Regions from separate parts of the Kitasatospora sp. NPDC015120 genome, predicted to be linked through region 1. Evidence: riboswitches for the same ligand, from Rfam matches in the RefSeq annotation. Region 1 holds a riboswitch; each other region holds the start of a gene.

What was found. A riboswitch is a leader RNA that binds a small molecule or an ion and turns the genes downstream of it on or off. The one in region 1 is predicted to bind cyclic di-AMP.
Region 2: another riboswitch for cyclic di-AMP. It lies ahead of ACF1AK_RS04890 (transglycosylase family protein); the one in region 1 lies ahead of ACF1AK_RS32500 (peptidoglycan DD-metalloendopeptidase family protein).
Region 3: another riboswitch for cyclic di-AMP. It lies ahead of ACF1AK_RS08725 (M23 family metallopeptidase); the one in region 1 lies ahead of ACF1AK_RS32500 (peptidoglycan DD-metalloendopeptidase family protein).

What each region holds. Positions count from the first base shown of each region.
Region 1 is NZ_JBIBVJ010000025.1:35,522-40,747, forward strand. It holds gene purB (adenylosuccinate lyase) at 112-1,542, shown strand; gene ACF1AK_RS32495 (MFS transporter) at 1,600-3,126, opposite strand; cyclic di-AMP (ydaO/yuaA leader) riboswitch at 3,440-3,599, shown strand; gene ACF1AK_RS32500 (peptidoglycan DD-metalloendopeptidase family protein) at 3,603-4,601, shown strand; gene ACF1AK_RS32505 (APC family permease) at 4,956-5,226, shown strand, end outside.
Region 2 is NZ_JBIBVJ010000002.1:6,267-11,492, reverse strand. It holds gene ACF1AK_RS04900 (SDR family NAD(P)-dependent oxidoreductase) at 1-196, opposite strand, end outside; gene ACF1AK_RS04895 (cytochrome P450) at 426-1,712, shown strand; cyclic di-AMP (ydaO/yuaA leader) riboswitch at 1,944-2,092, shown strand; gene ACF1AK_RS04890 (transglycosylase family protein) at 2,098-3,048, shown strand; gene eno (phosphopyruvate hydratase) at 3,292-4,578, shown strand; gene ACF1AK_RS04880 (septum formation initiator family protein) at 4,749-5,226, shown strand, end outside; partial or broken gene ACF1AK_RS04875 (DUF501 domain-containing protein) at 5,215-5,226, shown strand, end outside.
Region 3 is NZ_JBIBVJ010000002.1:871,692-876,917, reverse strand. It holds gene ACF1AK_RS08735 (GNAT family N-acetyltransferase) at 1-407, opposite strand, end outside; gene ACF1AK_RS08730 (hypothetical protein) at 451-1,350, shown strand; gene ACF1AK_RS08725 (M23 family metallopeptidase) at 1,409-2,266, opposite strand; cyclic di-AMP (ydaO/yuaA leader) riboswitch at 2,279-2,437, opposite strand; gene ACF1AK_RS08720 (YiaA/YiaB family inner membrane protein) at 2,683-2,973, shown strand; gene ACF1AK_RS08715 (alpha/beta fold hydrolase) at 3,109-3,936, shown strand; gene ACF1AK_RS08710 (TetR/AcrR family transcriptional regulator) at 4,008-4,577, shown strand; tRNA gene ACF1AK_RS08705 (tRNA-Ile) at 4,641-4,714, opposite strand; gene ACF1AK_RS08700 (SpoIIE family protein phosphatase) at 4,901-5,226, shown strand, end outside.

The DNA of each region.
Region 1 (5,226 bases):
GTATCCTTGCGGTGAGGAGTTTGTACAGGCCTGTGGAATGACTGCTCAAGTGTCCCAGCCTACCCGAACCCGGGCCGTTCCGGCTGACCTCGGCTGTTAGGCTTGCGAAGCGTGAGCGCGAAGCCCCAGATCCCCAATGTCCTGGCCTCCCGGTACGCCTCGGCGACCCTGGCCCAGCTGTGGTCCCCCGAGCACAAGGTGGTGCTTGAGCGCCACCTCTGGCTCGCCGTCCTGAAGGCCCAGCAGGACCTCGGTGTCGAGGTGCCCGCCACCGCCGTCGCCGACTACGAGCGGGTGATCGACCAGGTCGACCTCGCCTCCATCGCCGCCCGCGAGCGGGTCACCCGGCACGACGTCAAGGCCCGCATCGAGGAGTTCAGCGACCTCGCCGGCCACGAGCAGATCCACAAGGGCATGACCTCCCGGGATCTGACCGAGAACGTCGAGCAGCTGCAGATCCGCCAGTCGCTGGAGCACGTGCGCGACCGCACCGTCGCCGTACTGGTCCGCCTGGGCCGCCTCTCCGCCGAGCACGCCGAGCTGGTCATGGCCGGCCGCTCGCACAACGTGGCCGCGCAGGCCACCACCCTGGGCAAGCGCTTCGCGTCGATCACCGACGAGCTGCTGGTCGCCTTCCGCCGCCTGGAGGAGCTGATCGCCCGCTACCCGCTGCGCGGGATCAAGGGCCCGGTCGGCACCGCGCAGGACATGCTCGACCTGCTCGGCGGCGACACCGACAAGCTGGCCGAGCTGGAGCGCCGGGTCGCCGCGCACCTCGGTTTCGAGAACGTGCTCACCAGCGTCGGCCAGGTCTACCCGCGCTCGCTGGACTTCGAGGTGCTGACCGCGCTCGTCCAGCTGGCCGCCGCGCCGTCCAGCCTGGCCAAGACCATCCGCCTGATGGCCGGCCACGAGCTGGTGACCGAGGGCTTCAAGGAGGGCCAGGTCGGCTCCTCGGCGATGCCGCACAAGATGAACACCCGCTCGTGCGAGCGCGTCAACGGCCTGGCCGTCATCCTGCGCGGCTACGCCTCGATGACCGGCGAGCTGGCCGGCGACCAGTGGAACGAGGGCGACGTCTCCTGCTCGGTGGTCCGCCGGGTCGCGCTGCCGGACGCCTTCTTCGCCTTCGACGGCCTGCTGGAGACCTTCCTGACCGTCCTCGACGAGTTCGGCGCCTTCCCGGCCGTGATCGAGGCCGAGCTGGACCGCTACCTGCCGTTCCTGGCCACCACCAAGGTGCTGATGGGCGCGGTGCGGGCGGGCGTCGGCCGGGAGACCGGCCACGAGGTCATCAAGGAGCACGCCGTCGCCTCCGCGCTCGCGATGCGGGCGGGCGCCCGGGAGAACGAGCTGCTGGACCGGCTGGCGAACGACGAGCGGATCCCGCTGGACCGGGCCGCGCTGGACGCGCTGCTGGCCGACAAGCTGTCCTTCACCGGCGCGGCCGGGGCGCAGGTCGCCGAGGTCGTCCGCCAGGTCGAGGCCGTCGCGGCCGCGTACCCGGAGGCCGCCAAGTACGCGCCGGGCGACATCCTCTGACGTGACGTCACCCGCCCGCCGCAGGGGCGGGCGGGCGAGCCGCAGCCCCGTCGCCGGTCAGGCGGCGGGGCCCTCGCGGCGTTCGGCGGGGACCGGGGCCGGGTGGCCGGGGTCCAGCGGCGGGGCGTTGGTCGCGCAGGCGTAGCGGCAGTCCGGTTCCGCCACCGGGCGCGCGTCCGCGGGGGCCAGCACATTGCCGCGGACGGCCACCAGCGCGGTCAGCCCGCCGGCCACCAGCAGCCCGGCGCAGATGAGCATCGAGGTGCGGAAGGCGGAGTCGACCGCGTCCGGCACCTGGTAGGCGTCGCCGCTCAGCCCCGACAGCGCGGGCAGTGCCGCGACCGCCAACAGCCCGGCGGCCCGGGCGGCGGCGTTGTTGACGCCGCTGGCGATGCCCGCGTGGCGCACGTCCACCGCCGCCAGCACGGTCGCGGTCAGCGGCGCGACCAGCAGCACCATCCCGCTGCCCATCACGGCGACGGCGGGCAGCACGTCCGCCCAGTACGAGGCGCCGGGGCCGATCCGCAGCATCAGCAGGACGCCCGCCGCGCAGAGCAGCGGGCCGACGGTCAGCGGCAGCCGCGGGCCGATCCGCTTGCCGAGCCGGCCCGCCCGGGCGGACAGCACCAGCATGATCACGGTGATCGGCACCAGGGCCAGTCCGGAGACCAGCGGGGAGAACCCGGAGACGATCTGCAACTGCACCACCAGGAGGAAGAAGACGCCGCTGAACGCCGCGTAGACGGCGAGGGTGACCAGGTTGACGGCGGTGAACAGCCGGGACGAGAACAGCCCCAGCGGCAGCATCGGCTCCGGGGTGCGGCGCTCGACCGCCACGAAGGCCGCGCCGAGCAGCAGGCCCGCCGCCCCGGTGACCCAGACCGCGGGGGACAGGCCCTTCCCGGCGGCGGTCAGCGCATAGGTGACGGCGCCCAGCGCCAGGGCGGCCAGCACCGCGCCGAGCACGTCGAAGCGGCCGGTCGCGGACTCGTCGCGGCTCTCCGGCACGTGCCGGGCGGACACCGCCACCACCACGGCCGCCAGCGGCAGGTTCAGCAGGAAGATCCAGCGCCAGCCCGGGCCGTCCACCAGCCAGCCGCCGAGCAGCGGGCCGACCGCCGCCGAGACCCCGCCGAGGCCGGACCAGAGGCCGACCGCCGCCGAGCGGTCCTCCGGGTGGAAGACGGCCTGGAGCATCGCCAGCGAGCCCGGGGTGAGCAGTGCGCCGCCGACGCCCTGGACGGCGCGCGCGACGATCAGCACCTCGACGGTGGGCGCGGCGGCGCAGGCCGCGGAGGCGGCGGCGAACCAGACCACGCCGAGCAGGAAGACCCGGCGCCGGCCGTAGCGGTCGCCGAGGGCGCCGCCGAGCAGGATCAGGCCCGCGAGGGTCAGCAGATAGGCGTTGAGCGTCCATTGCAGGGCGTCGAGTTGAGCGCCGAGGTCGGCGCCGATCCTGGGCAGCGCGACGTTCACGACGGTCCCGTCGAGCATCGCCATGCTGGAGCCGAGCACCGTCGCCAGTAGTACCCAGCGACCCTGCGCGGTGCCCAACCGCAGGGTGCCGGCCTCGGAGGTGGCCACGGCCCATGGTCGGTCCGGTGGGGCCCACGTGACAAGGGTCACCGGGGGTGTGTCGGGGGGATCCCCTTTCCGTGAGTGATCGTGTACGCACTGGTTCCGGCGTGGGCGCAGGGTGGTGGATCACGTGCGCGCGGTAAATGGATTGTGTGCGTACTGTGCATGCCTTTTCTGCGCAGCGTCACGGTGGGACGGACTTTGGTCCCGGGCCGTAGAGATCGACATTGCTTCACCCGAACGGATGAGTTTTAGTTCAGCGACCGCCCGGCGTCAGCCCGGGTGGCCACCGGGTGGAACGCCTAGTCCTGCCGCTGCCCGGTGGTACGCACCGAACTCTGTACGGCAGGAGCGGGGGACCCACAGGTAAGTCGCCGGACCCGAATTCGCGGTCCGGCTAGGGGTGAAGCCGCCTTTGCGGCCGGGCAACTCCAGCCCGAACCCGACAGCTCACCTCGCAGGCGTCGGAGAGGACATTTTCCATGCCCGCACAGGCTCGTCGTACCGCCCTGCCCCGCGCCGCCCGCATCGGCATCGCCACCGCTGTCACCGGTGCCGCCTTCGCCCTCCCGCTGGTGACCACCGTCTCCGCCCAGGCGCACGAGGTCCCGGCCGCCAAGCCCGCCGCTCCGGCCGCCGCCCAGGCCGCGCAGGCCGCCCCGGCCGCCGCTCCCGCCGCCGCCCCGGCCGAGGAGAGCTACAAGGTCGTCGGCGGGGACACCCTGTCGAAGATCGCCGCCGCCAAGAACGTCACCGGTGGCTGGCAGGCGCTGTACGAGCACAACCGCTCGGTCGTCGGCGCCAACCCGAACCTGATCTTCCCGGGCCAGAAGCTCGCGCTCGGCGCCAAGGCCGCCCCGGCCGCCAAGCCCGCCGCCCCGGCGGCCAAGCAGGCCGCGCCCGCCGCGAAGCCCGCTGCCCCGGCCGCGAAGCCGGCCGCGCCCGCCGCGAAGCCCGCCGCTCCGGCCGCCAAGCCGGCTGCCCCGGCGACCAAGCCGGCCGCCCCGGCCGTCAAGCCCGCCGTGCAGACCACCGTCGCCCCGGTGACCGCGACCCCGGTCGTCGCCGCCACCTCCGGCTACGTCGCCCCGCTGGCCAACCCGAAGCTCGGCACCGCCTACGGCGTGGCCGGCTCGATGTGGTCCTCCGGCCACCACACCGGCGCCGACTTCGTCGCCTCCACCGGCACCCCGCTGCGCGCCGTCGCGAACGGCACCGTGGTGAAGGCCGGCAACGGCGGCGCCTACGGCAACGAGGTCGAGATCAAGCTCGCCGACGGCAAGTACGCCCAGTACGCGCACCTGTCCTCGATCGGCGTGAAGATCGGCCAGACCGTCACCGTCGGCCAGCAGATCGGCCTCTCCGGCGCGACCGGCAACGTGACCGGCCCGCACCTCCACTTCGAGATCCGCACCGGCTCGGAGTACGGCTCGGACATCGACCCGATCGCCTACCTGCGGGCGCACGGCGTCGCGATCTGACCCTCCGGTCGGATCACCTCCGCCACCGCTGGGTGCGGGGCGAGACCGCTCCCCCGGGATGGTCATGTCGGGTGACCGCTCGACCGGGTGAGCACCGCACCTCCAGCGGAACGACGGGCGCGGGACACGCCCGTCCGGCCGGCCCGGTTCGCGAGACCTCCCTCGCGAGCCGGGCCGGCCGTCGTCGTTCCCGGTCGAACGGGCCGGGCCGCGGTCGAACAGCGCGTCAACCGGGCGGGGCCGACACCGGGTCACCCCGCTTTGCGGGCCGGACGCCGCCCGCCGATGCTGTCGGGTTGTCAACGCCCGTCCGCTCCGGCGGGCGGCGCAGCCACGGCAGGTGAAGGGGGCCGGATGGCCATCCAGCGCGGGGACGCGACCGGGGACGTGACCGGGGGCGCGGGGCGGCGGGACGGGGTGGAGCGGCTGAAGGCGGACTCGGTCGGCCTGCCGGGCGTGGTGTTCATGGCGGTCGCCACGGCGGCGCCGATCACCGCGATGACCGGCAACCTCCCGATCGTCATCGGCCAGGGCAACGGCGCCGGAGCGCCCGCCGCCTACGTCTTCGCGACCCTGGTGCTCACCGTCTTCTCGGTCGGCTACGTGGCGATGGCCCGTCACATCA
Region 2 (5,226 bases), on a different contig from region 1:
GGCGGACGTCGCCGCAGACGCCGACGACCCGGCAGCCCGGCCGGTCGAGCTCGGTGGCGAGGTCCTCGGCGATCCCGACCCGCTGGTCGGCGATCAGCACGCCGACGGCCCCCGCAGAGGTGAGCCGCCGGGCGAGGTCCGCCCCCGACCCGCCGTCGAGCACGGCGATCACGACGACCGAACCGGTGACCCGCATGGCCTTGCTCCTCCCTGTGGGCGGCTCCGCACCGGCGCCCACGGACATCTTGCGGAGGATCGTAGGCAGGTCCTGACCCTCCGCAACAGGAATTACCCCTCAGGTGACCAGGCTCACGCCTGCCGCGCGCGGCGGACCTCGCCCGGACCCCGCCCGGACCCCACCGGTCACCGCGCCCCCGCGCGCACGCCGTGCGGTGGCCGGGACACGCCCGGGATACCGTCGACCCATGCCAGCTCAGCCCGCCTCCCCCCGTCCGCCCCTGTTCACCTGGGAGTTCGCCGCCGATCCGTACCCCGCGTACGCCTGGCTGCGCGAGCACGAGCCGGTGCACCGGACCACCCTGCCGAGCGGGGTGGAGGCCTGGCTGGTCACCCGGTACGCGGACGCCCGGCAGGCGCTCGCGGACAGCCGGCTCTCCAAGAACCCGGTGCACCACAGCGAGCAGGCCCACCGCACCGGCCGGGTCGGCATCCCGGGCGAGCGGCAGGCCGACCTGATGACCCACCTGCTGAACATCGACCCGCCGGACCACACCCGGCTGCGCCGTCTGGTGTCGAAGGCGTTCACACCGCGCCGGGTGGCCGCCTTCGAGCCACGGGTGCAGCAGCTGACCGACCGGCTGATCGACGGCTTCGCGGCGCGCGGGTCCGCCGACCTGATCCACGAGTTCGCGTTCCCGCTCCCCATCTACGCGATCTGCGACCTGCTCGGGGTGCCGGCCGAGGACCAGGACGACTTCCGGGACTGGGCCGGGATGATGATCCGGCACGGCGGCGGTCAGCGCGGCGGCGTGGGGCGCGCGGTGAAGCGGATGCGCGCCTATCTGGCGGAGCTGATCCACCGCAAGCGGGCCGACCTCGGCGACGACCTGATCTCGGGGCTGATCCGGGCGAGCGACCACGGCGAGCACCTGACCGAGAACGAGGCCGCGGCGATGGCCTTCATCCTGCTGTTCGCCGGCTTCGAGACCACGGTCAACCTGATCGGCAACGGCGTGTACGCGCTGCTGCGCAACCCGGGACAGCGCGCGCTGCTGCAGGAGTCGGTCGGCCGCGGCGAGAGCGCGCTGCTGGAGACCGGCATCGAGGAACTCCTGCGCTACGACGGGCCGGTGGAGCTGGCGACCTGGCGGTTCGCGACCAGTCCGCTGACCATCGGCGGGGTGGGGATCCCGGTCGGCGACCCGGTGCTGGTGGTGCTCGCCGCCGCGGACCGGGACCCGGCGCGGTTCGCCGACGAGAACACCCTGGACCTGGCCCGGACGGACAACCCGCACCTGGGCTTCGGGCACGGCATCCACTACTGCATCGGGGCCCCGCTGGCACGGCTGGAGGGGCGGGCCGCGCTGGCCACCCTGCTGACCCGGCTGCCGGACCTCGGACTCGCCGCGGACCCGGTGGACCTGCGCTGGCGCGGTGGTCTGATCATGCGTGGACTCCGTGAACTTCCGGTGGAATTCACACCGGAGAAAGCGCCCGGCGAGGAGCCTCCGAAGACCGGCTCCGGGGGCTGACGCCTCGGCACAACACGCTGACGGGAACTCTCCGTTGCCTCGTTCCCAGGGGTCTGAACCACCCTCAATCCGGACATACCACCTCGGTTGGTAGGCAATCCATCACATGACGTGATGTCCATGTGATACCGACGATATGAGCTTGTGATTGCTCTGAGGATCTGTCTACTCTCCCTGGAGTTCGCAGCTGCGAGCCCCGTGCGCGGAACGCCGAGTCCTGCCCGCCGTGCCACGGGAAGCCGACCAGAACCCTGGGCAGGGGCGGGGGACCCAGGTTTTGCGCCGTCTCCCACGGCTAGGGGTGAAGCCGCCTCCGCGCGGCCGGGCCACCTCCCGGTCCGAACCCGACAGCTCACCTCGCAGGCGTGCGGAGAGGGACGTCTTCATGCTGTTCGTTGGAACCGGTCGTCACCGTCGCCGTACCCAGGCCGAGAAGGCCATCGCCGTCGCCGGTGTCGCCGGCGTCGGACTGGCCATGCCGATCCTGAGCGCCACCGGCGCCTCCGCCGCCCCGGTCTCCACCTGGGACGCGGTCGCCCAGTGCGAGAGCGGCGGCAACTGGAGCATCAACACCGGCAACGGCTTCTACGGCGGCCTCCAGTTCACCTCCAGCACCTGGAAGGCGTACGGCGGCACCGCCTACGCGCCGCAGGCCAACCAGGCCTCCAAGGCCCAGCAGATCTCGGTCGCCGAGAAGGTGCTCGCCTCGCAGGGCCCGGGCGCCTGGCCGGTCTGCTCCAAGAAGGCCGGCCTGAGCAAGGGCGGCGCCCCGGCGGCGGTCGACACCTCGACGGACGCCAAGCCGGCCGCCCCGAAGCCCCAGGTCCCGCAGGCCGCCCAGGAGGCCGAGCCGCAGCAGGAGACCGCGAAGCCCGCCGCGCCGAAGCACGCCGCACCCAAGCAGCAGGCCCCGCAGCAGGCCGCCAAGCCGCAGGCGCAGCAGTACGCGCCGAAGCACGCCGCGCCCCGGCAGGAGGCCCCGCAGACGCAGCAGCAGTCGCCGGCCTTCTCCGGCAAGGCCGGCTGGGACGCCGACGCCAAGGTGTTCTGGTACCAGAGCAACGGCGCCTGGTACTGGACCAGCCACCAGAGCGTCTACCAGCAGTACGCCGGCCAGCAGGCCGCCGCCCCGGCCGCTCCCGCCGCCCAGGCCGCCCCCGCCGCGCAGCAGCCGGCCGGCCAGGGCTACACCGTCCGCTCCGGCGACACCCTCGCCGGGATCGCCACCGCCCAGGGCGTCTCCGGCGGCTGGCAGGCCCTGTACGACGGCAACCGCGGCACCGTCGGCGCCGACCCGAACCTGATCGTCCCGGGCCAGGTGCTGACCCTCGCCTGACGGCCGGTCCGGCCGCACGCGACGAAGGGGGACCGATCGGTCCCCCTTCGTCCGCATCCGGCCCCCTCGGGTCGGGCAACCAGGTGAACTACCGGTGGGTAGCCGGGCCACACGCTGAGACGGAGCCGAGGCCGACGTGGTCCGGACAGCCCGTGCGGTTAGGCTCTGGTCGTAACGACTCCGCAATCGTCCGGCCGACAGCACCCACCGTCAGCCGAACCTGCTTCCGCTAGGAGATGCCTCGTGCCGTCCATCGATGTCGTCGTCGCCCGTGAGATCCTCGACTCGCGCGGCAACCCCACGGTCGAGGTCGAGGTCGGCCTCGACGACGGCAGCACCGGCCGTGCCGCCGTCCCCTCGGGTGCCTCCACCGGTGCCTTCGAGGCGCTGGAGCTCCGCGACGGTGACAAGAACCGCTACTTCGGCAAGGGCGTGGAGAAGGCCGTCCTGGCCGTCATCGAGCAGATCGGCCCGGAGCTGGTCGGCTACGACGCCACCGAGCAGCGCCTGATCGACCAGGCCATGCTCGACCTGGACGCCACCCCGGACAAGTCCTCGCTCGGCGCCAACGCCATCCTGGGCGTCTCGCTGGCCGTCGCGCACGCCGCCTCCGAGGCGAGCGACCTGCCGCTGTTCCGCTACCTGGGCGGCCCGAACGCGCACGTCCTGCCGGTCCCGATGATGAACATCCTCAACGGCGGCTCCCACGCGGACTCCAACGTCGACATCCAGGAGTTCATGATCGCCCCGATCGGCGCGGAGTCCTTCTCCGAGGCCGTCCGCTGGGGCGTCGAGGTCTACCACACCCTCAAGGGCGTGCTGAAGGAGCGCGGTCTGTCGACCGGCCTGGGCGACGAGGGCGGCTTCGCCCCGAACCTGGACTCCAACCGCGAGGCCCTGGACCTCATCGTCGAGGCCATCCAGAAGGCCGGCTACGTGCCGGGCAAGGACGTCGCGCTCGCCCTGGACGTCGCCTCCTCCGAGTTCTACGAGGACGGCGCCTACCAGTTCGAGGGCAAGGCGCTCACCTCCGCCGAGCTCATCGAGTACTACGCCGGCCTGGTCGACGCCTACCCGCTGGTCTCCATCGAGGACCCGCTGGACGAGTCGGACTGGGACGGCTGGAAGGCCATGACCGAGAAGCTGGGCGACAAGGTCCAGCTGGTCGGCGACGACCTGTTCGTCACCAACCCGGCGCGCCTGGCCCGCGGCATCGAGACCGGCACCGCCAACGCGCTGCTGGTGAAGGTCAACCAGATCGGCTCGCTGACCGAGACCCTGGACGCCGTCGAGCTGGCCCAGCGCAACGGCTACCGCTGCATGATGTCGCACCGCTCCGGCGAGACCGAGGACGTCACCATCGCCGACCTCGCCGTCGCCACCAACTGCGGCCAGATCAAGACCGGCGCCCCGGCCCGCTCCGAGCGCGTCGCCAAGTACAACCAGCTGCTGCGCATCGAGGAGATCCTCGACGACGCCGCCGAGTACGCCGGCCGCGGCGCGTTCCCGCGGTTCAAGCACGAGGGCTGAGCCCGCCCGGCGGCGCCCCCGGCCGATGCCGCCGGGACGTCCCGGTAGCGCACGCCTGACCGGTGCCCCGCCGTTCACCCCGTAGGGTGGACGGCGGGGCACCGTCGCGACCAGGAGCGGACCAGGAGCAGGAGGGGACACCGGAGATGGCAGGCTGGAGGATCCCGGGCTTGGCGGCCCGGCCCCGGTTCACGAGCCGGGCGACCGTCCTCGTGCTGGTGCTCTGCTCACTGGTGGCGATCCTGGCCTATCCGACGCGGCAGTTCGTCTCCCAGCGCTCGGAGATCTCGGCGCAGCGCGCCCGGGCCGAGCACGCCCGGCAGCAGGTCGAGCAGCTGCGCCGGGAGAAGGCCCGCTGGCAGGACCCGGAGTTCGTCAAGGCGCAGGCCCGCACCCGGCTGCACTACGCGATGCCGGGGGAGACCCCGTACATCGCGGTGGACCCGGCGGCCAAGGACGCCGGGACGTCCGCGCTGGGCGCACCGCCGCCCGCGGCGGGCCCGGCGGCCGCCCCGGCGAAGGCGGCCCGGCCCTGGTACGCCAGCGTCTGGGACTCCGTGGACGCCGCCGCGGCGCCGACGGCCCCCGTCGCCCCGGGGCAGTCCGCCCCACCCTCACCACCCGCCCCCGCCCCCGCTGGAGACAGCC
Region 3 (5,226 bases), on a different contig from region 1:
AGCCGGTGCAGGCCGAGCGGGCCGAAGGCGAGGTCCCGCAGCAGGCCGACGACCTCGCCCGCGTAGCCGAGCCCCCAGACGTCGCGGCGCAGCGCGTAGCCGAGGTGGGCGGCCCCGTGCGGGCGCAGGCCGAGCGCGGCGTTGCCGATCGGGACGGCGCGGGCCGGGTCGTCGGCGTCGGCGAGGCGGACGACGGCCAGCCGGTAGACCTCCCGGGGTTCCCGCTCCGCCTCCTCCAGGTACTGGGCGACCTGGTCGGCGCAGGTTTCGTGGTCGCGCGGCGCGAACGGCAGGTAGCGGGTGGCCTCCGGGTCGCCGAACACCGCGTGCAGCGCGTCCACGTCCTCGGGGGTCTGGTGGAACTCGCGGACGGCCAGCCGGCGGCCGGTGAGTCGGACGGGGACCATGGCTCCCGACCCTACCCCCGACCAGCGGTTACGGTTCGTGGTTATGGAAGACGAAGACCTGCGGCTCGCCCCGCGCACCAAGGCCGCCGAACTGCTCGCCTGGGCGGAGGCGGAGGGCCGCGAGCCGGTCGCCGAGGCCCCGCTGCGGGCGGTGCTGGCGCTGCTGGAGCTGGGCGGCGGCAGGATGCACGACGGCTGGCCGGAACTGACCTCCGCCGCGGTGGAGCACCTGCTGTACGAGCGCCTGTACCTGTACGTCCAGCCGGAGCCGGGGCAGGATCCGCTGGCGTACGGCGCGGCGGTGCGGCTGCTGGCCGACCACCAGCGGGCGGCGAAGCGGCTGAACGCCAAGCGGCAGCAGCGGCTGCACGCCGAGGCCGAGTGGCAGGGCGAGGTGGCGGCCGGTCTGCTGCGCCGGGCGGACCTGGTGACCTGGCCCCGGCTGTACGCGCTGCTGCTGCGCGCGGCCGGGGTGGACACCGGGGACGAGGCGGCGGTGCGGGCCTGGCTGGAGGGGTTCCGGGAGCTCCCGGCGCGGGAGCGGACGGCGGCCTTCACGGCGCTGGAGGCGGACGGCGTGCTGGACGCCGTGGACGACGGGGGCTGGGACGGCGGGGCGCGGACGCTGGCGGTCGGCATGGCCACCGACGGCGCCCGGCGGCTGCTGGAGCAGGGGCTGATGGAGCGCAGCTACCGGAACCTGGCGGAGCTGACGGCGCTGGGCCAGCCGATGCCGGAGGAGCTGGCCGGGGACTTCGGGGCGTTCGAGGAGGCCGCCGTCCGGGTGGCGCTGGAGCTGGCCGGCGCGTGGACGGTGCCGGGGCTGCCGCGGCTGCTGGTCGAGGAGTTCCCGGAGCTGGCGCCGGAGCCGGGGCAGGCGGAGATCGACGCGTACCTGGCCGGGCTGGAGCAAGCCGGGGACGAGGCCCTGGCCGGGGCGTAGGAACGCACGAGGGGCCCCGGCCGGACGGCCGGGGCCCCTCGTCGCGGGCGGGGAGGCGTCAGGGGGTGACGCCGCGCTGCTCGAACCAGGCCTCCGGGTCGACGGGCGCGCCGCCGCCGGGGCGGACCTCGACGTGCAGGTGGGCGCCGGTGACGTTGCCGGTCGCGCCGACCTTGCCGATCTGCTGGCCGGGGACGACCTTGCCGGAGCCCTTGATGATCGAGGAGAGGTGGCAGTACCAGATCTCGGTGCCGTCGGGCAGGGTCTCGACGATCCGGTAGCCGTAGGCACCGGCCCAGCCGGCCGAGGTGATGGTGCCCTGGCCGACCGCGTAGACCGGCTCGCCCTGGTCGGCGGCGAAGTCCAGGCCGGTGTGCAGGTGGGCCCAGTAGCGGGCGCTCTGGCCGTAGTGGGCGGAGAGCCGGTAGTCGCGCACCGGCAGCTTGATGGCGGCGAGCTTGGCCTTCTCGGCCTCCTCGGCGGCGCGCCTGGCCTGCTCCTGCTGGGCGACCTGGGCGGCGCGCTTGGCCTCGGCCTCCTGGGCGGCCTGGACGCGGGCGTTCTCCTCGGCCGCGGTGCGCTGGCTGTCGGCCTGCTGCTGGATGCGCGCGGCGAGGGCGAGGCCGGGGTCGGCGGAGAGGGTGGCCGGCAGCTCGTCGGGCGCCTCGACGGCGGGCGCGGCGGCCGGGGTGGCGGAGGCGAAGCCGGTGGCGCCCAGGGTGGCGGCGACGGCGGTGACACCGAGCAGCGGAGCGGTGCCGCGGCCCTGACGGGGCATCCGGTGCCGGCTGGTCCCGTCGGCCGGCGGGGCGGTCTGGTCGGCGGGGCCGCCGAACGGGCCCTGCCCGGCGAACGGGCCGGGGTGGTCGAGCAGCTGGGTGCCGGACGGGTGTGCCGGGGTGTGCGTCGACGCCACGGAGGCGCGCTCCTTTCCTTCCTTCGCGCCTACCGGGTTAGCTGACGGGTTCGGAGCAGGAAGGTCTCCTACGGCCGGGCCTGGGCCTGGCCGATTCACCCCAAGGAACGTGGTTCCCCGGCTCCCTGGCCTGCCCGGAGGCCGGCCGGCGGGATTAGGCGACGGCGCACGGTGCCGTCTGGGTACGGCGTTGCGGACCGCGCTGCGTTATCAAACGTTAATCCGAGAGCCCCCCGATTCCAAGCCGTCCGTTGCCGACGGCGGGATCCGGACCGGGTACCACGCGACCCGGTGGGCGATTTGGGATGTTTGATGACAACTGACACTACCGAACGTGTCGGGACGTCAACGAACGGCCCCTCACTTGAGTACGCCTACTCATGTGCGACCGGGCCGGGCGCGGCCATCCTGACGCCATGAGCGCACCGATGCAGTCCCGCACCACGGCCGCGTACCACCTCCAGGCCGTGCTGTCCTTCGCCCTCTCCGGCACCGCCCTCGGCGTCGGGATCGCCTTCCTCCCGGTGGAGCCGTGGACCCGGGCGTTCCTCGCCCTCGGCCTGCTCTACACGATCACCTCCACCTTCACCCTCGCCAAGGTGGTCCGGGACAAGCAGGAGACCACCGAGCTGGTGACCCGGGTCGACCAGGCGCGGCTGGACAAGCTGCTGACCGAGCACGACCCGTTCCGGGTGGAGGGCGCCTGACCGGCCCGCCCGGCCGGTCGCCGACGGCGGGCGGGCCGGGCGGGCGAGCGCCGATGGCTTGACGGCTAAGGCTATTAGCCATAGCTTTATGGCTATCGGCACTCAGCCGACGGTCCCCGCCCCAGGAGGCTCCCCATGAACGGCACCCTCGCCCCCGTCACCCGCCACCTCGACCTGCCCGGCGGCCGGATCGCCTTCGACGACACCGCGCACGGCGAGGGCGTCCCGGTCGTCCTGCTCCCCGGGATGCTCGACAGCCGGGCCGCCTACCGGCACCTGCGCCCGCTGCTGACCGCCGCCGGCCGCCGGGTGATCACCATGGACCTGCGCGGCTTCGGCGAGTCCTCGATCCTCTGGGACGACTACTCCCCCGCCGCGATCGCCGGCGACGTCCTCGCCCTGCTGGACCACCTGGGCATCGACCGGGCCGTGCTGGCCGGCAACTCCTACACCGGCGCCAGCGTCGTGAAGGCCGCCGGGGACGCCCCGGACCGGGTCGCCGGCATCGTCCTGCTGGACGCCTTCGTCGAGAACGTGCCGCCGAACGCGCTGCAGCGCCTGGCGGTCGGCGCGATGGGCGCGCTGCTGGTGCGCTCGCCCGCGTTCTGGGGCCTGTACCACCGCAAGGCGGCCTTCCCGGGCCCCAAGCCGGCCGACCACGAGGAGTACGTGGCCGGGCTGGTCGCCGCGCTGCGCACCCCGGGCCGCAGGACCGCCACCCGCGGCTACGTGCGCGGTGACTCCGCGCCCGTCGGCTGGACCGCCGCCGTGCGCTGCCCGGTGCTGGTCGTGATGGGCTCGAAGGACCCCGACTTCGCGAAGCCGGAGCTGGTCGCCGACCGGCAGGCCGCCGCGCTGAACGCGCGCAAGGTGATGATCGAGGGCGCGGGCCACTACCCGATGGCCGACCACCCGCGGGCCACTGCCGACGCCCTGCTGTCCTTCCTCGCCGACCTGGCCTGAGCGCCGCCGAACCGCCCCGCGCCTGCCCCGCGCCCGTTCCGGGCCCGCCCCCCGTTCCCAGGAGAACCGCAGTGCCCCGAGTCGGACTGACCCCCGAGCAGGTCGTCGGCCACGCCCTCGCCCTCATCGACGAGCAGGGCCCCGAGGCCCTCACCCTGGCCGCCGTGGCCGCCCGCGCCGGGGTCGCCACCCCCTCGCTGTACAAGCACGTCAGCGGCGGCCTGGCCGAACTGCGCCGGCTGGTGGCCGTCCGGGTGACCGGGGAGCTGGCCGACCGGCTCGCCGAGGCGGCCCTCGGCCGCAGCGGGGACGCCGCGGTCGCCGCCGTCCTGCGGGCGTACCACGCCTACGCCACCGAGCACCCGCACCGCTACGGCGCCCTGCCGCAGGCCCCGCAGGCGGACCCCGACCTCACCGCGGCGGCCGGCCGGCTGGTCGGGGTGATCGTCGCCGTGCTGCGCGGGTACGGACTGGAGGGCTCCGAGGCGATCCACGCCGCCCGCACCTTCCGCTCGCTGGCGCACGGCTTCGCCGCCCTGTCCACCGGCGGCGCCTTCCAGCTCGCCGAGGACCTCGGGGAGACCCAGCAGCGGATGATCACCGTGCTGACCGCCGGTCTGCGCAGCTGGCCGCGCCCCTGAGCGGCGGGGCGGAGCACGCCGAAGGGCCCGGAGCGGGATCGCTCCGGGCCCTTCGGCGTGGTGTGGGGCTAACAGGACTTGAACCTGTGGCCTCTTCCTTATCAGGGAAGCGCTCTAACCGTCTGAGCTATAGCCCCGTACCCTCGGCCCCGCCTGCGCGGCGGGACGTCGTACGGAGAAGGGTACCGGACCCGGCGGGGGTGCTCGCACACCGGGGAAACCGGTGCCCCGGGACCTGCCGTTCGCCCCACGCCTCACCCACTTAAGAAATAAGGTATTAAGAATTAACTGCCCCATAAGGAACCGGAGAGGCCGGCCGTCCCGTGGACCCGCGCAGCAGCCCCACCGCGCGCAGTGCCATGCGCTGCGTCCGCTTATTGCTCGGCTGCACCAGCGCCGCCGAACTGCTCGGCACCGTGCTGGCCGAGGGCCCGGGCTGGATCACCGGCGAGGGATCGGCGCTCTACCTGCTGGACCCCGCCGGGATGCTCCGGCTGTCCGCCTCCCACGGCCTGCCCGACTGGGCCCACGAGCGCTACAGCGTGGTCGACCCGGCCAGTGAGCTGCCCGCCGCGATGGCGCTGAAGCTGCGCCGCCCGTATCTGCTGAGCCCCGAACGCACCAGCGTCGACTACCCGAACCGGAACGC